2 regions of the Nitratidesulfovibrio vulgaris str. Hildenborough genome follow, and region 1 is predicted to be linked to the other one. Evidence: predicted binding sites of a transcription regulator. Region 1 holds the regulator's gene; the other holds the start of a gene.
The links. Region 1 encodes HrcA, which represses chaperone genes, less so after heat shock. Its sites were predicted from a motif close to TGTTAGCACTCNNNNNNNNNGAGTGCTAACA; they were not measured.

Region 1 (11,831 bases):
CGCGCGCGCAGCGTCGAAGGCCACCGGCTTGTAGGCCATGTATTCGCGCACGCGCATGTTCCCCACGGGGCGCCCCATGACGACGACCTGCGAACCTGTGTCCGAATTGGGTTTGAGCAGTACGGGGTTCATGCGCACGTCCACATCGAGACGACATGCCGCGGCCTGCACGGCCTGCGCCCGACCCAGTTCAAGGCCGTCAGCCGTGACGTGCGAGTTGAGTGCCATGTTCTGGGCCTTGAACGGGGCGACGCGGTAGCCGTCCTGCAAGAGGATGCGGCAGAACGCCGCCGTGAGGATGCTCTTGCCGGCGTTGGAACTTGTGCCTTGCAGCATGAGGGCCGGAGTGGGGGATTTCATGGCAGCGGTGTACCCTGAAACCCGCCGCCACGCCAGAACCCAGGTCCGCCGCTGCCACCTTGCAAGAACCACGCTTGCATGCTGGCGCAGCCTCCCCTATCCTGCCATCATACCGCCAACCCCGTGCCTGCCGCGGGTCATACGGAGAATGTCATGCCCCGCCTCATGCGCTTCGCCCTCTTCACCTTCGCAGCCATCATCGCCATCATCCTCTTCGTGGTGATGGCCGCCCGGCTGGCATTCGACCCCGAAGCCCTGCGAAACCGCGCCGCAACAGCGCTTGCCGAGGTGACAGGACGCTCCGTCTCCATCTCGGGCCCCGTGACACTGGGCCTGTGGCCCAGACTCGCCGTGGATTTCGAAGGGCTCGCCGTGGCGCCGCCCGAAGGCTTCGCCGACGCCTCTCCCCTCCTGACCATCGGCAAGGCGGACGCAAGTCTGCGCATCATCCCGCTCTTCAGCCGCAGAATGGAGTTCGACCATATCCGCCTTGAAGGCTTGCACATCAACCTCGTGCGGGACGCTGACGGTAACGGCAACTGGACGCCTCCGGCAGGCCGCCCCATCCCCCCCCCCGTCCCTTCAGAGAAGGATTCCGGCGCAACCCCCTCCGCCATGCCGGACGTGCCCCGGCCCGCCTTTTCTCTGCAACGCCTCGAACTGGCCGACGCCACACTATCCCTGCGCGACATCGCCACAGGCGAGAGCATACGGGCTCGCGACATCGACTTCGTCGCCGACTTCGATGCAGAAGGGAAAGCCGCTGTAGGCCTTTCGCTGGTGCTTGCGGGGGAACGACCGACCTTCTCCACGGGGCTTGCCCTCGACGCTACGGTGACCCCCCGCGCCGACGGCAGCGTGAGCCTCGAACTGGCCCCCCTCGCCATCACCCCGCACTCGGGGGTCATTCCCGCAGCCGTCGGTCAGACGCAGCTTCGCGGACGGCTGAACATCATCCCGGCGAAGGAGGGGCAACCGGCGAGACTGACCATTGAGGGAATGAACCTGACAGCCCCCTTCATGACGGCGACCGTCGACGGCAGCCTCTCCGCAGCCCGCGAGGCGTCCTTGTCCTTCGCCCTAGAAGGCTCTCCCCGCAAAGGCCTGGCTGCATTCGGCATTCTTCTTGACACCCGTGCGACAGACGCGCTGGATAAGGCCACAGCCAAAGGCGATGTCAACGTCGCAGGGCAAAAGCTGCAACTCTCCGGCATGGACGCCCGCATCGACAGCACCACGTTCAAAGGCGACGTCCTGATTCCGCTTTCGGGCGACACCCCTGTGAAAGGGACCGTGGCCCTTGGTGACATCGACATCGACCGTTACCTCCCCGGCAAGGATGCGCACAAGATGAAGTCGTCCGGCACGGCCTCGGGCCCTCCTTCAGACCAGCCCAAAGCAGATGCCCCGCCAGCATCCCCCACCTCGGACAAGGCCTCCGGCAAACCTGCCGCCACGAAGGATGACACCGTCCTCGCTACGTTGCGCAAGATGCATCTCGACATGGACATCTCCTGCACCCGCCTGTCCGTCTCCGGCTTCGTGATGCATGACATCGCCACCCGCCTGACGGCGAAGGCAGGCCTCTTCACCGCATCGCCTCTCCAGTGCCGTCTCTACGGCGGGCCGACCCGGGGCAAGGCATCGGTCGACATCCGCACCGACATGCCCTCCTATGCCCTCACGGTGGATGCCAGCGGCGTCGATGCGGGCGCCCTCGTCGCGGCGCTTACCGGAAAGCGCACGTTCGACGCCAAGGCCGATGTCAAAGGTGACACCCGTGCAGCAGGCACAGGCACGTCCGACATCATGCGCACCCTCTCCGGCAGGGCACGTCTGGTGGCGCGGGATATCGTCCTTCATGAGGGAGACGCCGTGCCCAAGGATGCATCTGCTACGCAGGGCAAGACCGACGCCAAGCGTTTCGACCTTTTGACCGGCACCTTCGAAGCCGACAAGGGAGTCATCCGCAACGACGACCTCGTGGTGCGCGGACCTTCGGCCAATGCCGAAGCGAAAGGCATCATCGACCTTCCCGGCGACAACATCGGCTACATGGCAACACTGCATCTCAAAGGGTTGCCCGACATCCCCATACGCATCCACGGCCGACTCTCCGACCCGCAATATGGCGTCGACCCCGCGCGCATGGTGGTCAACACCCTCAAGGAAGCCGTGAAGGTCATCGAAAAACCGGCGGAAGCGGGCGGCAAGGCCGTACAGGGCTTGGGAGACGTATTACGCAACCTGCTTCCCTGACGGCAGGTGTCCGGCAACTGCCCGACCCGGCCTGTCTTCTGCCAGCTACGTCAGCCACCACAGACAGCCCATCGGCTTGCGAGGGCAGCCGACTTGACAGGCAGGGCACTGCGCGTGACAAGATGTGCATGCCCATCCCTTTGGACGGACACATCATATCCCCATCCCGCAACGAGGGTTCACCATGCAGATGCGCCCCATCGACCTGACGGACAGACCGGCCCCTCCCTTCTCGCTTGACGACGCGCAAGGGACGCAACGGACGCTTGCCTCGTGGCTTGGCACGTGGCTGGTGCTCTACTTCTACCCTCGCGCCAACACCCCCGGCTGCACGCGCGAGGGGGTCGAGTTCACGTCCGTCCTCCCAGACTTCACGGCATTGGGTGCCACAGTGGTGGGCATCAGTCCCGACACCCCCAAGACCCTGTGCAACTTCGCGGCGAAGCATTCCCTTGGCGTCACGCTGCTCAGCGACCGAGACCGGAGCGTTGCCGAACACTATGGAGTGCTTCAGATGAAGAGACTCTACGGCAAGGAATCGCTCGGTATCGTGCGCACCACGCTGCTCGTCGACCCCGAGGGGGTGGTGCGCCATGTCTGGTCGCCCGTCAAACTCGAAGGACACGCCGAGGATGTGCTCTCGACCCTCGCCGACCTTGTACAGCGTTGACGCCATTCGCCGGACGCGACGTAAAAGTGCTGCATGTCCAGCGTGTTGCACTCGGGTCACTTGACAGCACCCGACCCCGTTGTTACCCGTCATGACACTTCGGGGAATCTGCCATCTGCACGGAGAACGGCCATGAGCGCCCTCGGTTCACGCGAGACACACGTCCTGACCACCATCATCGAAAGCTACATCACCAGTGCTGCGCCCGTAGGCTCACGCACGGTGTCGCGGCGTTCGGGCCTTGCACTGTCTCCGGCGAGTATGCGCAACACCATGTCCGACCTCACCGACATGGGCTTCCTCGAACAGCCGCACACCTCCGCAGGGCGCATTCCCACCCCCAAGGCGTTCAGGCTGTATGTCGATGCCCTGCTGCGCCAGTCCGCCCGACGCGACGAAGCCCCCCTGCACATGGTCGAGGCTCTTCACGGGCACGAACCCGAGGTAGGGGCACTGTTACGGCGTGCCAGCAACCTCGTGTCGGAGCATGCACGTCAGGTGTCCATGGTATTGGCTCCCGGCCCGGCAGAGGCACGCCTGCGCAGCCTCGACTTCGTCCCCGCAGGGGAGGGGCTCGTCCTCGCCGTCCTCGTCCTCGAAGGGGGCATGGTGCGGACGCGCCTTGTACGCGATGACACGCACTTCGGGTCCGACGAACTTGTCCGCTTCGGCAACTACATCAACGCCCACTACCGGGGGCACACCCTTTCGGGCATACGCAACAGCATCCACCACGAACTTTCCGGCGGCGGGGCACAGCTCGAGGCCATGTGCGCACAGGCACTTGCGCTGGGCAGTCTCGCCCTCGACTCCATCGACGACGACCGTGAACTCTACGTCAACGGCACGCGCAACATCCTCGACCAGGCGGAATTCGCCGAACTGGGCAGGATGCGCGAACTCATGGACGCCCTCGAAGAACGCAGCCGCCTGCTGGAACTGCTGGACAGGACCATCCTCGAAGACGACGTGCATGTGACCTTCTACCCCGACGATGTCAGCGGTGGGGCACAGCGAAGGGCACCGGACGGACTTCGCGGCTGCAGCATGGTGAGCGCCCCTTACGGCGGCGCCTCGCCGCTCGGGGTCATCGGCGTCATCGGCCCGGTACGCATGGACTACCGGAAGGTACTGCCCCTTGTGGGGGCCGTCTCGCGAGTGCTGACGCAACTGCTGCGCGAACGGTTCGCGACTGGGTAGGCACGGGCAGGCTTGCTCGACCGTGCAGAAAGACACGGCAAACCGCCCGTCCTGCCAGAAGCATGGTTGCCCGGCAGCGCGTTGAAGGCGTGAACGACGGCAGGCGTTCTTCCGCATCGGCCCCGGAGCATCGCGGAAGGCGCGCACGACAAGATTTCAAGACGGTACCCGCCTCGTAGCGGTGCACACCGGCTTCATTCGCCTCCGGCCCTGCGAAACCGCACGGCGGAGGCGCAAGCATCATAGCCAAGGAGAACGACGCGACATGTCCAGAGATACGACGACGCCTGACGATGCTGCGGCCTTCGAAGCCGCCGCCACCACCAGCGGGACGGCGACCAGCGCGGGCGAAAACATACCCGGCGACCTGCTCCCCCTCTGTCGCGAACACATATGCCCGGTCTGCCCCGAGAAGGCGCAGGCCGACGAACAGCGACTGAGGGCGCTGGCAGACCTTGAGAACACCAAGAAGCGGCTTCAGCGCGAAAAGGACGAGCAGGTGCGCTACGCCGCAGAGACCGTGCTTGCAGACCTGCTGCCCACGCTCGACAACCTCGACCTAGCACTCCAGTACGGTCAGGGTTCCGCCGAATGCCGCAACATGCTGGTGGGTGTCGAGATGACCCGCAAGCTTCTGCTTGAGGCCCTCGGCAGGCATGGTCTGGAAGCCGTGGGCGAAGCTGGTGAACCGTTCACCCCCGAACTGCACGAGGCCATGAGCCACGAAGACCGTGGTGACATGCCCGCCGACCACGTGGCGACCGTCATGATGAAGGGCTACCGCCTCAAGGAACGCCTGCTGCGTCCCGCCAAGGTCACCGTCAGCCGTACTCCGGGTTAGAACTCCCTCTCTTTTTTAGCCTTTCCAGACTTCGGCCTTTCCTGCGCCGGAGGGATGCAGACCGCGTCCTTCCGGCGTTTCGCGTGTTCAGGCAGGGTGTTCGACGAAAAAAAACGCATTCCCCCACTGGACGACCGCCACAACGGACTTACCATTCTGCCCAGCACACAACGTGGATGCGCGACATGCAGCCATCCATTCATGAGGAGGACTTTCGCATGGGCAAGATCATCGGTATCGACCTCGGGACCACCAACTCCTGTGTATACGTGATGGAGGGCAAGGATCCCAAGTGCATCACCAACCCCGAGGGCGGTCGCACCACGCCTTCCGTCGTGGCTTTCACCGACAAGGAACGCCTCGTCGGCGACATCGCCAAGCGTCAGGCTGTCACCAACCCCGAGCGCACGGTCTTTGCCGTGAAGCGCCTGATGGGTCGCCGTGGCGACGCCCCCGAAGTGGGTCGCTGGAAGGAGCACAGCCCCTACCGCATCGTCGCCGGTGCCAATGGTGACGCAGCCGTCGAAGTACAGGGCCGTCCCTACAGCGCCCCCGAAATCTCGGCCATGATCCTCGGCAAGCTCAAGGCGGACGCAGAAGCCTACCTTGGCGAGACCGTCACCGAGGCCGTCATCACCGTGCCCGCCTACTTCAACGACGCACAGCGTCAGGCGACCAAGGATGCAGGCCGCATCGCCGGTCTCGACGTGAAGCGCATCATCAACGAGCCCACCGCAGCTTCGCTTGCCTACGGTTTCGACCGCAAGGCCAACGAAAAGATCGCGGTGTTCGACCTCGGCGGCGGCACGTTCGACATCTCCATCCTCGAAGTGGGTGACAACGTCGTCGAAGTACGCGCCACCAACGGCGACACCTTCCTCGGCGGTGAAGACTTCGACCAGCGCATCATCTCCTACCTCGTCGACGAGTTCCGTCGCGAGAACGGCGGCATCGACCTCGCGCGCGACCGCATGGCCCTGCAGCGCCTCAAGGAAGCCGCGGAGAAGGCCAAGAAGGACCTCTCCACCTCCATGGAGACCGAGGTCAACCTGCCCTTCATCACCGCCGACCAGACCGGCCCCAAGCACCTGATGATGAAGCTCTCGCGCGCCAAGCTCGAGAAGCTCGTCGAAGACCTCGTCGAGCGCACCGTCGAGCCCTGCCGCAAGGCCCTTGCCGACGCCGGCCTCACCGCCGCGCAGATCGACGAAGTGGTTCTCGTGGGTGGCATGACCCGTATGCCTCTGGTGCAGAAGCGCGTGTCCGAGTTCTTCGGCAAGGAGCCCAACCGCTCGGTCAACCCCGACGAAGTGGTCGCCATGGGTGCAGCCATCCAGGGCGGCATCCTCGCCGGTGACGTGAAGGACGTGCTGCTGCTCGACGTCACCCCGCTCTCTCTCGGCATCGAGACCCTGGGCGGCGTGTTCACCCGTCTCATCGAGCGCAACACCACCATCCCCACCCGCAAGAGCCAGACGTTCACCACTGCGGCCGACAACCAGCCCTCGGTGTCCATCCATGTCCTGCAGGGTGAACGCCCCATGGCCAGCGACAACATGACGCTGGGCCGCTTCGAACTCACCGGCATTCCCCCGGCGATGCGCGGCGTGCCGCAGATCGAGGTCTCCTTCGACATCGACGCCAACGGCATCGTCAACGTCGCCGCCAAGGACCTTGGCACCGGCAAGGAGCAGTCCATCCGCATCACCGCCTCCTCCGGCCTCTCCGAGGACGAGATTCAGAGACTGGTGAAGGAAGCCGAGGCCCATGCCGATGACGACAAGAAGAAGCAGGAACTCATCGAAGCCCGTAATCAGGCCGACGGCCTCATCTACGGCACCGAGAAGTCCATACGCGACCTCGGCGACAAGCTCGACGCCGCCCTCAAGGCCGACATCGAGACCAAGGTGACCGCCCTGCGCGGCCTGCTCGAAAGCGAAGACGTGGACGCCATCAAGAAGGCCTCCGACGAACTCGCCCAGGCATCGCACAAGCTCGCGGAACAGCTGTACAAGCAGCAGGCGCAAGCCGGTGGCCCCGAAGCGGGTGCCCAGCCCGAGGGCGATGCTGGCGCACGCAAGCAGGACGACGACGTGGTCGACGCCGACTACACCGAAGTGAAGAAGTAGACCGACTCATACTCTTGCAATAGCAAGACACAACGAGTACCTTGGCCTGATTCGCCCTTGTGGCGAGTCAGGCCTTTTTCCTGCAACGGTGCCCCATGAATACCATGCCACACGCCATGTCCACGGCAACCCGCCCGGCGGGTCGTCGCCCTGCGGTAGTCCTGATGCTCGCACTCGCCCTTTCCCTGACGGCGTGCGGGCAGCGCAAGTCCATCGTCTTTCCTCCCACCTCGCAGACGCGCCCTGTGCCTGCCACCCCGGCGACCCCCGTCTCGCCGGGTGTGCCCTTGCAGCAGCAGGCAGCCGAGGCATGGAAGAAGGGCGACATGCCCGCAGCGGAACGCGCCTACGGGTTGCTTGCCAACACGCCGGGACTGCCGGAAGAGCAGCAGCGCGAAGCGTGGCGTTACCATGCCGCCGCAGCCGCAGCCAATCGCCACCCCCATGTGGCCCTCGACAGCCTGCAACGCTGGCGTGCCTTGCAGCCCGGTGCCGACGGCACGGCCGAGTGGCAGGACACGTGGTACGCCGCCATAGGGCAACTCCCGCGCGAAGACGCCATACGCCGCGCAGGCGCCGTCTACGGTGACACCTCTCGCCCGTGGGCGCTTCGTGCGCAGGCGGGTCTGCTGCTTGCCACCCGCCAGTGGGAACACGATGCCCCGGCGGCGTCGCTCAAGACCCTCTCCGACCTGTACGCACAGGCCACCCCCACATGGCGCGCAGCACTGGAGAACCGGCTTTACGACGAGATGGCCCGCACCGACCCTGCCACCATGCAGAAGCTGCGTGCCGCGGTCACCCCGGAGAACGAAGGGAACTACCCTTACAATGTCATATTGCTGGAACAGGCACGCCGCCTCGTCGCCGCACCCGGAGGGGGCGGCAGCGCAGCCGATGTGCTCGCCCGCCTGCAACGCAGTGCGAAGTTCGAAGACCCGCAGTTGCTCGGTTCGCTTCTCTCCTCGGGCGGCGACACGGCACCCGCGCGTTGCGTCGCCCTCGCCCTGCCCATGTCGGGCCCCTTCGGGGCCATCGGCTGGAAGGTGGCGCGCGGCGCATCCTCCGCCCAGTGGGAACTCGCCCGCAGCGGGCAGGACACGGAGGTGCGCGTCCTCAACACCGAATCGGCCGACTGGCTTTCACAGCTTGAAGCCCTGCCTGCCACCTGCGCCGTGGTCGGAGGCCCGTTGCGCACCACGTCCTTCACGCAGGTACGCGACCGTGGCATCACCCAGAAGCGCGCGTTCTTCGCCTTCGTACCGCAACTCGACGAAGGGGAGGAAGGCCGCATCGCATGGCGCTTCTTCACAAGCCCCGAAGACCAGGTGACTGCGCTGTTGCGCTTCACCGGAGATGACCTTGGCATCACCTCCTATGCCGCACTCTACCCTGACGAGGCATACGGGCGACGCATGGCCCAACTCTTTGCCGACAAGGTGGCCCAGCACGGCGGCAGCGTGCAGCGTTCCACCTCGTACCCACCGTCGCGCCCAGAGGAGTGGAACGCCGTGGCGGCCTCATTCGTGGGCGCACGCAAGGTCAACGACTATCCCGTACCCAGTGCCACCTTCCGTGCCGTCTTCCTGCCTGATGGGTGGAAGCACATGGAGGCCCTTGTCCCCAACCTCTTCTACCATGGCGAAGACCGGCAGGTGCTGCTGGGAACCGCCCTGTGGGAACAGGGACTCGCAGGGCAAAAGAAGGTCGATGTGCACAACTTCGGCCTTGCCGTCTTCCCCGGCGCATGGAACCCCACCACCCCAACCTCCGCCGGAATGGCGCTGGCCGATGCCTTGCGGCAGGCTGGCCTTGAAGAACCTGACGCATGGGTCGGCCTCGGCTACGACTTCGTCCGCCTTGCCTCGCGCCTCGGCGTTCAGGACGGCTGGACCCCCGCCTCCGTCAATGCGGCACTGACACGGGGGCAGGCCATGTCGTGGAGCATCGCCCCCATGCACTGGTCCACCGACGGCAGGGCCTCGCAGGACCTCTTTCTTTTCACGCCGACCGAAACCGGCTTCGAACCCGTCGCCCCCGGCACGTTCAAGGAACGCTACGAACGCGTCCGCGAACGCCACGACCAGCGCGCACGGGCGGCAGCAGCCCCCAGACAGTAGCAGGCATCACGGAGACGCCATGAAGATATCCAAGGAACAGGTCGCCACCATCGCACGCCTTGCGCGACTCGACCTCGACGAGGCACGACTCGAACGGTTCGCCGGACAATTCGGCGACATCCTCGACTACATGGACATGCTGGGTGCCGTCGACACCACGGATGTCGAGCCGCTCTACAGCCCGTCCGAACATGGTACGGTATTGCGCGCCGACGAGGTGCATACCCATTGCACCCGTGAAGAACTCCTCGCCAACGCCCCGGAATCCGACGGACAGTTCTTCGTCGTGCCCCGCATCGTCTAGCCCTTTTCCGAGAAGCACCACATGTCCGCACTGCATACGCTTTCGCTCGCCGCCATCCGCGACGCCCTTGCCCGACGTGAAGTCCGCGCCGAAGACGCCGTTCTGGACTGCCTTGCCCGCATCGAGACGACAGAACCGAGAATCGACGCCCTGCTGCACCTCCGCGCCGAAGCAGCGATTGAAGAAGCCCGCGCCCTCGACGCCGCCGGGCCTGATGCCTCGCGTCCTCTCTGGGGCGTGCCCGTCACCGTCAAGGACGCCCTGACGACGGCAGGAACCCCCACCACAGCCGGGTCGCGGATACTCGAAGATTTCGTCCCGTTCTATGACGCCTTCGCCGTACAGCGCCTGCGCGAAGCCGGTGCCATCATCCTCGGCAAGAACAACATGGACGAGTTCGCCATGGGCTCCTCCACCGAGAATTCGGCCTACAAGCCCACCCGCAACCCGTGGGACACCGCACGCGTCCCCGGCGGTTCCAGCGGCGGTTCGGCGGCGAGTGTCGCGGCGGGGCAATGCTTCGCCAGCCTCGGCACCGATACCGGCGGTTCCATCCGCCAGCCTGCCTCGCTGTGCGGCTGCGTGGGGCTCAAGCCCACCTACGGGCGCGTGTCGCGCTACGGCCTCATCGCCTACGGCTCGTCACTCGACCAGATAGGCCCCATGACCCGCACCGTCGAAGACGCCGCCATCGTCATGGGCGTCATCGCCGGGCATGACAAGCGCGACTCGACCTGCGCAGACCGTCCTGTAGAGGACTTCGCAGCCGCCCTCGCCTCCCGCCACGACCTTGCGGGCGTCCGTATCGGCGTACCCGCCGAATTCTGGGGCGAAGGCCTCTCCCCCGAAGTGGCGACCTCGTGCCGTGCCGCACTCGATGCAGCCCGCGACCTTGGCGCGACCATCGTCGACGTGGCACTTCCCCATACCCCGCAGAGCATCGCGGCCTACTACATCGTGGCCTCCGCCGAAGCCAGTTCGAACCTCGCCCGATACGACGGCGTACGGTACGGCAAGCGCGCCCACGCCCCCGAAGACCTCATGGACCTGTACGTCCGCTCCCGTTCGGAAGGACTGGGCGACGAAGTGCAGCGGCGTATCATGCTCGGCACGTACGTACTCTCTTCGGGCTACTACGATGCCTATTACCGCAAGGCAGCGCAGGTACGACGGCGCATCCTCGAAGACTACCGCAACGCCTTCGCCACGTGTGATGTCATATGCGGCCCGGTCTCGCCCGTCACCGCATGGCCTCTTGGCGCCCTCACCGCAGACCCGTTGCAGATGTACCTCATGGACGTCTTCACCCTGTCGCTGAACCTCGCCGGGCTTCCCGGCCTGTCGCTTCCGGTGGGCCTTGGCACCGAAAGCGGTATGCCCGTGGGCATCCAACTGCTGGGCCGGTCGTTCGACGAAGCGACCCTGCTATCAGTGGGCAATGTGCTCTCGCGTGCCCTGCCGCCCCTCGGGTCTCCCGCAGGACTGCGCTAGACGACAGGAGCCACATGACCATCGCCGTCGCCATGAGCGGAGGCACCGACAGCCTGTTCGCCCTCGTCCTCCTCAAGGAACAGGGCCAGCAGGTGTGCGGTCTTCATGCCCGCTTCATCCCCCCGACGGGGCACGACCCCGTGCCCGATATCCGGGCCATGTGCGACCGGCTCGGGGTCGACCTTCATGTCGTCGACCTCACGGAGGCGTTCGAGGAACATGTCGTGCGCCCCTTCATGGAAGACTACATGGTGGGACGCACTCCCAATCCCTGCGCACGGTGCAACGCCACCATGAAGTTCGGCCTTCTTGCCGATGCCGCCGCACACGTCGGTGCCGTGCACCTAGCCACCGGCCACTACGCCCGCCTGCTCAGGCATCCCCGATGGGGCACAGTGCTGCAACGCGGTGTCGACCCGGCGAAGGACCAGAGCTATTTTCTCTCACTCGTACCGCA
Region 2 (11,831 bases), 1.1 Mb from region 1:
CGACGACTGCGAAGACACCCCCTGCCGCTGCAAGACCGCATGGATATCCGCCGCCAAGGCTCTTGAAGCCACGCTCGACCAGTACACGCTGGCTGACATCATGAGCACCCAGCCCACCGCGAACGAACGCTCGACCAAGCGGCCTGCCGCCCGGATGAGCAACCCCCAATACGACAGGACGACACCCGGAACACCATACGCGCATGGTCGCTCCTGCGCACACCAAAGCCAATAGTCAAGGAGACCTGGCATGAAGAAGCTGCTCATTCTCGGGGCCGGTGCCGGCGGCACCATGGTCGCGACAAAGATGAGAAAAAAGCTCGATGAACGCGAGTGGGAAATCACCGTCATCGACCGCGACCTCAAGCACCACTATCAGGCCGGTTGGCTGTTCATTCCGTTCGGCATCTACAGCCTCGACGACTGCATCAAGCCCAAGAAGGATTTCATGCCCCGCGGCGTGAAGTTCGTGCAGGACACCATCGTCAACGTCGACCCCGAAGCCAAGGTGGTCAAGACCGAAAACGGTTCCTACGACTACGACTGGCTTGTGGTGGGCACGGGCTGCCGCATCGCACCTGAAGAAGTGGACGGTCTTCTCGACGACTGGCGTGGCAACATCCACGACTTCTACTCCCCCGACGGCGCAGTGGCCCTTCGCAAGAAGATGCTGCACATGAAGGAAGGCCGCCTCGTCCACCACATCTGCGAGACCCCCATCAAGTGCCCGGTGGCCCCGCTCGAATTCGTGTACATGGCCGACTGGTACTTCACCAAGATGGGTGTGCGCCAGAACATCGAAATCGAACTGGTGACGCCCCTCACCGGCGCATTCACCAAGCCCGTTGCGGCGAAGATTCTCGGTGACCTGTGCGACTCGAAGAACATCAAGGTCACGCCCAACTTCGTGGTGGACAGCGTCGACCCGGGCAGCAAGACCATCAACTCCGTCACCGGCGACGAAGTACCCTACGACCTTCTGGTCTCCATTCCGCCGAACATGGGGCAGGAATTCCTCATCGAAAGCGACATAGCCGACCCCATGGGCTACATGGACACCGACAAGCAGACGCTCAAGTCCAAGAAGTACGAGAACATCTACGTCATCGGCGACACCACGAACGTGCCGACCTCCAAGGCCGGTTCAGTGGCCCACTATGAGGCCGACATCATCGCCGAGAACCTTCTCGCCGACATCGAAGGCACAGGGCACTACCACCACTTCGACGGTCACTCCACCTGCTTCATCCTCACCGGTTACGAGAAGGCCTCGCTCATCGACTTCAGCTACGAGGTCGAACCGCTGCCCGGCATGTTCCCCTTCCCCGGCCTCGGCCCGTGCGAGTTGCTCGGCGAAAGCCACATGAACTACTGGGGCAAGCTCATGTTCAAGTGGGTCTACTTCAACCTTATGCTCAAGGGCCACGAACTGCCGTTCGAACCGAACCTGTACCTGCACGGCAAGGACACCTCGCTGCTCAGGAAGAAGTAGGCCGGAGGAAGAAATGACCAACGAAGAACGTATACTCGAACGCCTTGAGCGCATGGAAGAGCAGATTGCCTTCCTGCATGAACGCGCACAGGGCACGAAGGAACTCATACAGGACCTTACCCCCATCTCGAACCATGCCTTCAGGCTGATGGTGTCGGAACTGCAGGACGTGCACGGGCATGTGCATCTCGACGACGTGTTCGAGTTGCTGCGCCGTGGACTGCGAGGGGTGCCGAATCTCAACTACTGCCTCGACCAGCTTGAGAACCTCATCGACCTGTGGCGTACCATCCATCCCGCCATCGCTCCCACGTGGCCGCACATCATCGCCACCATGGGTGAATGGCATCGGGACGGGGTATTCGACAAGCTTGGGGCCCTCAAGGGCGTGGGCGGCAAGATGCTCGACACCACGACCCCCGACGACATCGCGCGCCTTGGCGAGTCGCTGGTGTTCCTGCTGGCCCTGCTGCAGAAGCTGGCAGACCCGAAGGTGCAGACGTTCCTCATGCGGGCTGTCGACATGCTGGGTGCTGTCGACCTCGACAACGCCAAGCCCGTCGGCATGTTCGGCATGGTCGGCGCGATGGGTGCGAAGGAGACCAAGGAAGGCCTTGGTGTCGCACTCGAGGTGCTCAAGGCCCTTGGCAAGCTCAGGGGTGACGGCACCCCCGCCGCCTGCGGCTGTTGCTGCTCCTCCAAAGGATAGCATGATGCATGGCCCCGCCACCCGTTGAGGGTGCGGGGCCTTTTCTTCAACTCCTCCGCTTGCGAGGCACCATGAACAGACAGCACATCCTGCTCGTGGATAAGGACCCGGAAGTACGCGCCCTGCTGTCGCAGATGCTCGCCGAAGCCGGTTACAGCGTAAGTACCGCCCACGATGCTCTTTCCGCACTCGACACCGCTCGAAAAAGCCGCCCCGACTGCATCTCGCTGGACATGGACCTCCCCACGCCCGGCGGAACAATCCTCTATGCGCGACTGCGCCGCGACGAAACATTGCGGCACACTCCTGTCGTCGTGCATAATGGGTGCGCGAGACTCCCCAACAGTGTTCCCACCATCGCCCGGGCCTGCTGCCCCGCTTCGCTGCTTGAAACCGTAACCCGCATCCTCACCTAGACATCTTTCACGCACTCCGGATGGGCCGTCCGCTTCGCTGCCCGCAACACCCGCATGGACGGCCCATCCGTCTTATCCGGCAGAGTCCGGCCTTTCCCATACGTAGCGCAGATGACGCGCCCAGCAAGACTGCCATGTCAGAGGTCCGCCCTGCCCACGCAGTGACATGACACGCACATTGCTCAACAGCCCCTCGTTCACCCGGTCTGCATGCGCGGCCATGGGCCCCTCCGAAAACTGGCAAACGGACGTGACGAGACTTCAGACTGTTCGCGCCTCGCACGGCACCACATGCCAAGCGTTATGTCCACGCCGCAAGTCGTCTCTGTTTACCCCTGCAGCCCCTGTGCCTGTTGCCGCAAGAAAGCCCTACAGTGAACACGAAGGGCCACGGTCACCCGTGGCCCTCATGCGCCCGCCTTCTTGCAGGCATTCAGCAGCGGCACCGTGCCGCAGTATCGTTGCTAGCAGACTGGTGCGAGATACTGGCGCCGCCAACGGGCCGCCAGCTGCATCGCGCGGGTGCGTCCCGCATCATCAAGCTTGCCCTCGGCATTGACGCGCTCGGATTCGGCCTTCGCGAAACCACAGGATGCGGCTAGCGAGAACCACATGAACGCCCGTTCTGCATTGGCTGCAACGCCCTTTCCGTCCCTGCACAGCACGCCGAGAAGATACATCGCCTTGCCACTGCCGAGGGTGGCGGCGCTGGTCAGAAGCTCACGTCCCGTTCGCAGCGAATCGGCATCGCCCTGTCCGATGAACGCCTCCCCAACTGTGCAACGCGCCTCGGCCGTCTCGGGGCGCAATGCCTTGAGGAATGCACGCTTGCTGGAGACGAGTTCCATACCGAAAGCCTTGTCGCGGAAGTCGTTGACCATGTCGTCGTACACGGGTTCGCAGTTGAAACCGCATCTGTCGGCGCGCCTGAACAGGCTCGCGGCACGTGCGAAGTCCTGCTTCACGCCCTCGCCACGCGCAACGCGGACAGCGTAGAGGTTGAGTGCCTCGTGATGTTCAGACGCCACAGCCCTCTCCAGCCATTCCAGAGCCTTGGCTTCATTCCGGGGTACGCCACGACCTTCGTCATAGATCATTGCAAGATTGAACTGGGCACTGGGTTCGCCCGACTCTGCCGAAAGAAACATATCCTGAAGTTGCATCGACCTACCCGCCTATGATTGAGGTTGGGAAATCCTCCACTTACCGACCCCTCGCCGTGTGGCACCGCGAGTTCCGCCGTGGGCAGCATCGGCGGTCGAAGAGGACATGCGTGGCTGCCCGCGCGGCATGTCCTACCTCGATGGTATGGATTATTTCCTACCTTCAAGGTGTGATATTGTCAATGTAGCCGGAGCTAATTCTTCAAGATTCCGTCAATCCAGATACAAATGCCAGCATAACATACCAAAAGAATGATAAAAACGCTGACGAATCACACAGGACATAGACGTCGTCACACCCGGGCCATACATGTCGCATGCTTCTGAAAAATGATATAACCCTACATGGAAACATCCACGTCGGGCGAACAGGGTCGCCCGCACTCCCCATACCCCAGGAGGCTCCATGCGCTGGCGGCAATTCCTGACTCCCGTGATTTCGCTGTCTCCGGAACAGGCACGTAACCTCGTCGCGGAATCCGGCACGAATCTTACCATCCTCGACGTACGCCAACCAGCCGAATATGCCGAAGGTCATATTCCAGGTGCGATGCTCATGCCCCTTGCCGACCTTGCGGACGGCATGAGGCAACTCCCCGCAGAAAATCCCTTGCTCGTCTACTGTGCCATAGGCGGACGTAGCCGCATCGCTGCGCAACTGCTTGCCGGTAACGGGTTCAGCAAGGTGATGAATCTCTCCGGGGGCTTCAAGGCATGGAACGGGGCGACGGGCTTCGGTTCCTACGACAGTGGGCTTGAACTCTTTCCCCAGACACTGGGGCTTGAGCAGGCCATTGTCACGGCTTGGGGGCTTGAGAACGCGCTTGAGGCGTTCTACGCCACACAGATGGGTCAAGCGGTGCAGGGCGATGTCGCGGATGTGTTCGGAACACTTGCAAAGATGGAAAGCAGCCATAAACGCCGACTTCAGCGGCAGTACGCCGATATCGTCGATGCTCCCATCGACGGGACGGGGGTCGAAGCGGCCATGGCCCGCAACCTCGTGGAAGGCGGCCTGACAACAGAGGAGTACCTTGCCCGTGCCAAGGTCGACACCAACGACGTCATGGAGGTTCTGCAGTTTGCCATGATGCTGGAGGCGCAGGCCATGGACCTTTACGCACGCGCCGCACGCAGGGCCGACGATGTCGAGACGCGGGCCTTTCTGGACGCCATGACCCGCGAAGAGAAGTCCCACCTAGCGCAACTGGCGACTCTCCTCGACAGGCACCTCGAAGGTGAGTCCCATGCCTAGCCTGCTGCTGCTTGGTGCCGGACACGCGCACATGACCGTGATGGAGGCCATCCCCCGTCTCATCGAACGCGGTCATTCCGTGACCGTGGTGGGTCCGGGTGAAAGGCATTACTATTCCGGCATGGGGCCGGGAATGCTTGGTGGACACTACTCACCAGAGGACATCAGCTTTCCGGTGCGCCAGATGGTAACGCAGCGCGGTGGCACGTTCATCACCGCAAGAGCGACCCGCATCGACCCGCAGCGCAAGCACGTCGTTCTCGATTCCGGGCAGGAACTTGCCTATGATGTCTGCTCTTGCAACACCGGGTCGCACGTGCCTTCCTCCATCGTCGACGGCGACGCAACGGACGTCTTTCCCGTCAAGCCCATAGAGAACCTGCTGGCAGGACGTGAAAGCATCCGGCGACGCGCATCCCGAGGCCCCGTGCGCATTGCCGTCGTAGGGGGCGGGCCAGCTGCACTGGAAGTCGCAGGCAATGCCGCGGCGGCACTGACGCAGACAGGGGCCCAAGGCAACGTTGCCATGTACGCTGGCAGTTCGTTCCTGCGCCGCTTTCCGGCACGCGTGCGGGAGTTGGCACGAAAGGAGTTGCAAAAGGCACGGGTGAAGCTTCATGAAGGGGCCTATGCATCTGCCGTTCACACGGGAGAAGTCGTACTCGACAACGGCGAAAGGTACGAGGCCGACATCATCTTCACCGCGCTGGGAGTGGTTCCCTCCCCCCTCTTCGCGGCCTCCGGCCTTCCTGTCGGTAAGGACGGCGGCCTTGCCGTGGATGCCCACCTGCGCTGTACGGAGTATGACGACATCTTCGGAGGCGGTGACTGCATATGGTTCACGCCGCAACCACTCGCCAAGGTCGGCGTCTACGCGGTGCGCCAGAATCCGGTGCTACTGCACAACCTCGCCGCACGCCTTGAAGGCGGGCCATTACTGACTTTCTCACCCGGTGGCGAGTATCTGCTCATCTTCAATACAGGTTCCGGACGCGGCATCCTGCACAAGGCGGGGTTCACCTTCGCCGGTCGTCTGGCATTCATGGTCAAGGACTGGATAGACCGGCGCTTCATACGCCGCTTCCAGCCGCACTGAGGCGTTACAAGACACGAAAGTGCCCGCCTGCGAAAGGAAGGCGGGCACTTCTCATCCATGTCCTACGATGTTCAGGCCCGCTTGAGGTCGTCCACGAGGCGCTTGAGGACCTGCGACTGGTTCGCCAACTCCTGAACCGCCGTAGCAGCCTCACGCATGGCCTGTGCCGTTTCGGCAGAGATGGCGCTCACCTGCTCCACCGACTTGTTGATCTCTTCGCTGGCGGCCGACTGCTGCTCCGAAGCCGTGGCGATGCCACGCACCTGATCGCTCACCGTGTCGACCATCTTCACGATCTCACGCAGGGCCTCGCCTGAGAGGCGAGCAGCCTGTGTCGCCTCTTCGATGGTCTTCACCGACCTGTCGACGTTGTCCATGTTCTTGCGGGTTCCGCCCTGAACACCCCGTATGGCGTTGCCGACCTCCGTAGTGGCCTGCATGGTCTTCTCGGCCAGCTTGCGCACCTCATCGGCAACGACCGCGAACCCTCGTCCGGCCTCACCCGCGCGGGCCGCCTCGATGGCTGCGTTGAGGGCGAGCAGGTTCGTCTGGTCCGCAATGTCGGAGATGACGTTCATGATCTGCCCGATGGCCTCTGCCTGCCTGCCCAGGTCTTCCATGTCATGCTTGAGCGCGACAGATTGCGACTGTACTTCGCTTATCCCAGTCACGACCCTTCCGACAATCTCCGCGCCACTTTCAGCCTTTCTGCGTGTGTTCTCCGCGATGTCAGCGGCCTGTCCGGCATTTCGGGCGACCTCCAGAACCGTTGCGTTCATCTCCTCCATGGCGGTGGCCGTCTCACCCACGCGCCGGGCCTGTTCTTCGGCCCCGCGGTCGGATTGTTCGATTTGCGCCGAAAGCTCTTCCGATGCCGATGAGAGCACCTCGACCACACCCTCAAGCTTGACCGCAGCCTGCAACATGCCTTCGGCCTTTGCCCGTTCAGCCTGTCTGCGTGCCTCTTCAGCCTCAAGTGTGGCCTGTTGCGCTTCCTGTTCCTTGCGGCGAGCCTGTTCAGACTTCTCATCCGCTTCTGCAATCTTGGCCTTGAGGGTTGTCACCATGTCCTGAACGGCACTGTACACCCCTTGCCTATGGCTACTCTCGCGAAAGTGGATATCGAGATTTCCGGAAGCTATCTCGCGCGACACATCGTAGAGATAACCCGGGTCTTCGCCCAGTTGCGCCATGGTTCCCCGCACGATGTAGACACCTGCCCCGGCACCTATCGCGATGGCAACAAGAACGAGGACGATGCTGAACGTGCGGGCGGATGACACGACGTTCGTGGCTTCCGCTGCCGACTGCGCCGACCCCTTGTCGTTGATTTCCACCGCCGCATACAGTGCGTCCATAGCTGCCTGAAAATGCCCTCGAATCTCTGACCTGTCCAAAGCTGCAGCTTCGACGTTCTTGTTCACACGAGACAACTCCATCCCCTTGTCCATAGCTCTGTAATACTGTCGTGTATGGTCAAGGAATTTCTCGAAATTACCCCTCTCTGACGGGTCAGATACCAGTTTTTCATATATTCTTGCGCTATCCTGCAACTGTTGCTTTAGCTTTTCAATGTTACTCTCAATAGAAGCGATTGCAGAAGCGTCTGTAGCGATTATATGCTGCAATTGCTGCCTTCTGATACGGTTCATATCCCCCTGCATCTTGGCGAGTATCTTGATACTCGGTATCCAGTTACTGGCGATCTCCTGCACATCGTCGTGAATCAGGCCTAGCCTGTTCACGGAAAAGCCACCGACAACTATGATCACGAGGACAAGGGAACCGAAGGCTATGGCAAGTTTATGGGTCAGTTTCATGGCTGCAACCTCGCTATGCGGGTGTCTGGGATATTCGAGAATAGCACAGGGACGCCACTCCGCCATTAGTTTTGTTCCTCGACTCGAACTTGCATCACGTCGCAGCCGTTCTGCCCAACATACCGAACACCAATGACAAAAGGGCCGGCATCCGAAGATGCCGACCCTTGCAAGTCTCAAAGCGGGGCTGGAGGCTAGTACATGCCGCCCATGCCGCCCATGCCACCCATGCCGCCGGGCATGGGCATATCCTTCTTGGGTTCGGGCTTCTCGGCGATGGCGCACTCGGTGGTGAGCAGCAGCGAAGCGACCGAAGCTGCGTTCTGCAGGGCGATGCGGGTCACCTTCTTCGGGTCGATGACGCCGACGCCGATGAGGTCTTCGTATTCGCCGGTGGCAGCGTTGAAGCCGAAGCCGTCCTTGCCTTCACGCACTCTTTCGACCACGATCGAGCCTTCGAAACCGGCGTTGGAAGCGATCTGGCGCAGCGGTTCTTCGATGGCGCGGCGGATGATGTTCACGCCAGCGGTCTCGTCGTCGTCAGCGGGCTTGATGTCGTCGAGAACCTTGGCGACGCGCACGAGCGCGGTACCGCCACCGGGGACGATGCCTTCTTCGACGGCTGCGCGGGTCGCGTTGAGGGCGTCCTCGACGCGGTCCTTCTTCTCCTTCATCTCGGTCTCGGTGGCAGCACCGACGTGGATGACGGCAACGCCGCCCACGAGCTTGGCAAGACGCTCCTGCAGCTTCTCGCGGTCGTAGTCGGAGGTGGTCTCTTCGATCTGGGCGCGAATCTGCTTCACACGGGCCTTGATGTCGTCACCCTTGCCAGCGCCGTCGACGATGGTGGTGTTCTCCTTGTCGATGACAACGCGCTTGGCGGTGCCGAGATCGGCCACGGAGATGTTCTCGAGCTTGATGCCCATGTCTTCGGAGACGACCTGGCCACCGGTGAGGACAGCGATATCCTGCAGCATGGCCTTGCGGCGCTCGCCGAAGCCGGGAGCCTTGATGGCGACGACCTGAAGGGCGCCACGCAGCTTGTTCACCACGAGGGTGGCAAGGGCTTCGCCGTCGACGTCTTCAGCGATGATGACGAGAGGACGCTGCATCTTGGCCACCTGCTCGAGAACGGGCAGCATGTCCTTCATGGTGGAGATCTTCTTCTCGTTGCAGAGAATGAAGGGCTCATCCAGTTCGCAGACCATCTTCTCGGGGTCGGTCACGAAATAGGGGGAGAGGTAACCGCGGTCGAACTGCATCCCCTCGACGACTTCGAGGGTGGTCTCAAGGCCCTTGGCCTCTTCGACGGTGATGACGCCTTCCTTGCCCACCTTGCTCATGGCCTCGGCAATGATGTTGCCGATGGTGGAGTCGGAGTTGGCAGAGATGGTACCGACCTGGGCGATTTCCTTCTGGTCGCGGGTGGGCTTGGCAAGGTTGCCGAGTTCACGCACCAGGGATTCGACGGCCTTGTCCACGCCACGCTTGATGGCCATGGGGTTGCGGCCGGCAGCCACAAGCTTCACGCCTTCGCGGTAGATGGCCTGGGCGAGGATGGTGGCGGTGGTGGTGCCGTCACCGGCGATGTCGCTGGTCTTGGAAGCGACTTCCTTGACCATCTGGGCACCCATGTTCTCGAACTTGTCTTCGAGTTCGATTTCCTTGGCGACGGAGACGCCGTCCTTGGTGATGACAGGGGAACCGAACGACTTCTCGATGACAACGTTACGACCCTTGGGGCCGAGGGTGACCTTTACGGCGTTGGCAAGTTTGTCGACGCCACGGGAAAGCTTTTCACGAGCCTTGGTATCAAAAAGGATTTCCTTGGAAGCCATGTGAATTTCCTCCTCAGGGAAGCGGGATGGTACGGGGAATTACTCGATGATGGCGAGGATGTCGTCTTCGCGCATGACCAGATGCTCGACGCCGTCGATCTTGATTTCGGTACCGGCGTACTTGTTGAACAGCACCATGTCGCCAGCCTTCACCGTCATGGCGACGAGCTTGCCGTCATCGGCGGTCTTGCCGGGGCCGGCAGCCACGACTTCACCGCGCGAGGGCTTTTCCTTCGCGGTGTCGGGGATGTAGAGGCCGCCAGCAGTCTTTTCTTCGGACTCGAGGCGCTTGACGAGAACGCGGTCGTTGAGGGGCTTCAGATTCATGCGATCAATCCTCCACAATGGTTGATGACGTTATGCCCGCTGTTGGCACTCTCTTGTGATGAGTGCCAGACGGGGTACCAGCGATAGCTAGGAGGCTTTTGCCCCCTTGCAGCCCTCTTGGGCCTCGCTTTCACCGGGGATTTCAAAGTGCGCTTCCGGCATCCGGTCTTGGTCACCTTCAGCGCAAACAAACTAATGCCCTATTCGGCCTTGAAAAGGGGCGAAACGCATTTTTTTATGATTTTTACCACAACACACTGCCATAAAAGACTATTTTTCTCTCCTCAGGCGACCTTCCGGCCCCCCTTGGGCAACCCGAGGGCGATGGACGCGAGTGCAGCCACGCACAGCAGATAGCAGTACATGTTCGACAGCGACACATCCACGGGGGAGATGCCAGCTATCGACCCGGCAAGCAGCACCTGAGCACCGTAGGGAATGAGCCCCTGCACCACGCACGAAAAGATGTCGAGCATACTGGCACTACGCCGCGGGTCGACACCGTTGGTTTCGGCAAGCCCGCGTGCCATTCCCCCTGTGAGTATAATGGCAACGGTGTTGTTGGCCGTGCAGAGGTTGGCAAGACTCACCAGCAGCGAAATACCCGCCTCTCCGAGACGACGGGTGCGACCGTCTCGCCTGTCGCTTGTCATGCGACCGATACGCTCAAGAAGCCAAGCAAGCCCGCCCTGATACCGGATAAGCTCACCGAGTCCGCCCATGAGCATGGAGAGGACGAGAATCTCGTGCATCCCCGAAAAACCTGCATAGATGTCCTTGGCCCATTGCAGCACCGAATACCCCGGCACGACAGCCACGCCAACGCCCCCGGCAAGCACGATGCCCGTGAAGAGCACCACGAAGACGTTCATGCCCGCCAGCGCCATGGCAAGAATGACCACGTACGGCAGAACGCGCGCCATCTCCCATGCCCCGACACGTGCAGCCTGACCGCTGTCGCCCATGAGCCAGAAAAGGAGCGTAGCACCCACGGCGGCAGGCAGTGCGATGAGCAGGTTCATGCGGAACTTGTCACCCATCTCGCACCCTTGCGTCCGCGTAGCGGCGATGGTCGTATCGGATATCATCGAAAGGTTGTCGCCGAACATGGCACCACCGACTACAGAGCCCATGAGCATGGCAAGCCCGATGTCGGTCTGCTGCCCGATGCCCACAGCAATGGGTCCTACGGCGGCGATGGTTCCCATGGAGGTGCCCATGGCGGTGGATACGAAGGCGGCGATGAGAAAGAGACCGGGCAGAATGAACTCGGCAGGAATGAGCGACAGGCCGAGGTTCACCGTGGCGTCGACCCCGCCGATGGCCTTGGCGACACTGGCAAAACCACCAGCCAGCAGGTAGATGACGCACATGGTGATGATGTTGATCTCACCGGCACCTGCAAGCATGATGTTGATCTTCTTCGACAAGCCGCCATGCCCCATGATGAGGGCGAGTGCGAGCGCGGGAAGGATGGCGACAGCGGGCGAAAGCTCATAGAAGGCCATCTTCACGCCAGTGAAACTCAGAATGCTGCCTGTCCCGATGAAGAGTACGAGAAAAAGCGCAAGCGGCAGCAACGCCAGCCCGTTGGTTTTCTGTTCCATGTCTTATCTCCTTGCGCTGTGAGCGCTTTCTTGTCGTACCGCGCTCCCCGTGGTGCAGCCGCGGCAAGGCGTCGTTCGTGCGAACATACCCGGAGGCCGCGAATATAC

Region 2: the regulator HrcA is predicted to act here: its motif matches at 10,157-10,187, upstream of groES (co-chaperone GroES).

The regions. Positions count from the first base shown of each region.
Region 1 covers NC_002937.3:892,993-904,823, reverse strand. Annotated here, with positions in the region: gene DVU_RS03860 (cobyric acid synthase) at 1-360, opposite strand, end outside; gene DVU_RS03855 (AsmA family protein) at 514-2,619, shown strand; gene DVU_RS03850 (peroxiredoxin) at 2,804-3,289, shown strand; gene hrcA (heat-inducible transcriptional repressor HrcA) at 3,422-4,489, shown strand; gene DVU_RS03840 (nucleotide exchange factor GrpE) at 4,755-5,330, shown strand; gene dnaK (molecular chaperone DnaK) at 5,549-7,459, shown strand; gene DVU_RS03830 (penicillin-binding protein activator) at 7,624-9,579, shown strand; gene gatC (Asp-tRNA(Asn)/Glu-tRNA(Gln) amidotransferase subunit GatC) at 9,599-9,883, shown strand; gene gatA (Asp-tRNA(Asn)/Glu-tRNA(Gln) amidotransferase subunit GatA) at 9,905-11,374, shown strand; gene mnmA (tRNA 2-thiouridine(34) synthase MnmA) at 11,389-11,831, shown strand, end outside.
Region 2 covers NC_002937.3:2,042,813-2,054,643, forward strand. Annotated here, with positions in the region: gene DVU_RS09315 (RrF2 family transcriptional regulator) at 1-235, shown strand, start outside; gene sqr (type III sulfide quinone reductase, selenoprotein subtype) at 251-1,492, shown strand; gene DVU_RS09325 (DUF1641 domain-containing protein) at 1,506-2,201, shown strand; gene DVU_RS09330 (response regulator) at 2,273-2,617, shown strand; gene DVU_RS09335 (tetratricopeptide repeat protein) at 3,082-3,780, opposite strand; gene DVU_RS09340 (rhodanese-like domain-containing protein) at 4,187-5,035, shown strand; gene DVU_RS09345 (NAD(P)/FAD-dependent oxidoreductase) at 5,028-6,131, shown strand; gene DVU_RS09350 (HAMP domain-containing methyl-accepting chemotaxis protein) at 6,203-8,017, opposite strand; gene groL (chaperonin GroEL) at 8,146-9,789, opposite strand; gene groES (co-chaperone GroES) at 9,829-10,116, opposite strand; gene DVU_RS09365 (Na+/H+ antiporter NhaC family protein) at 10,401-11,723, opposite strand.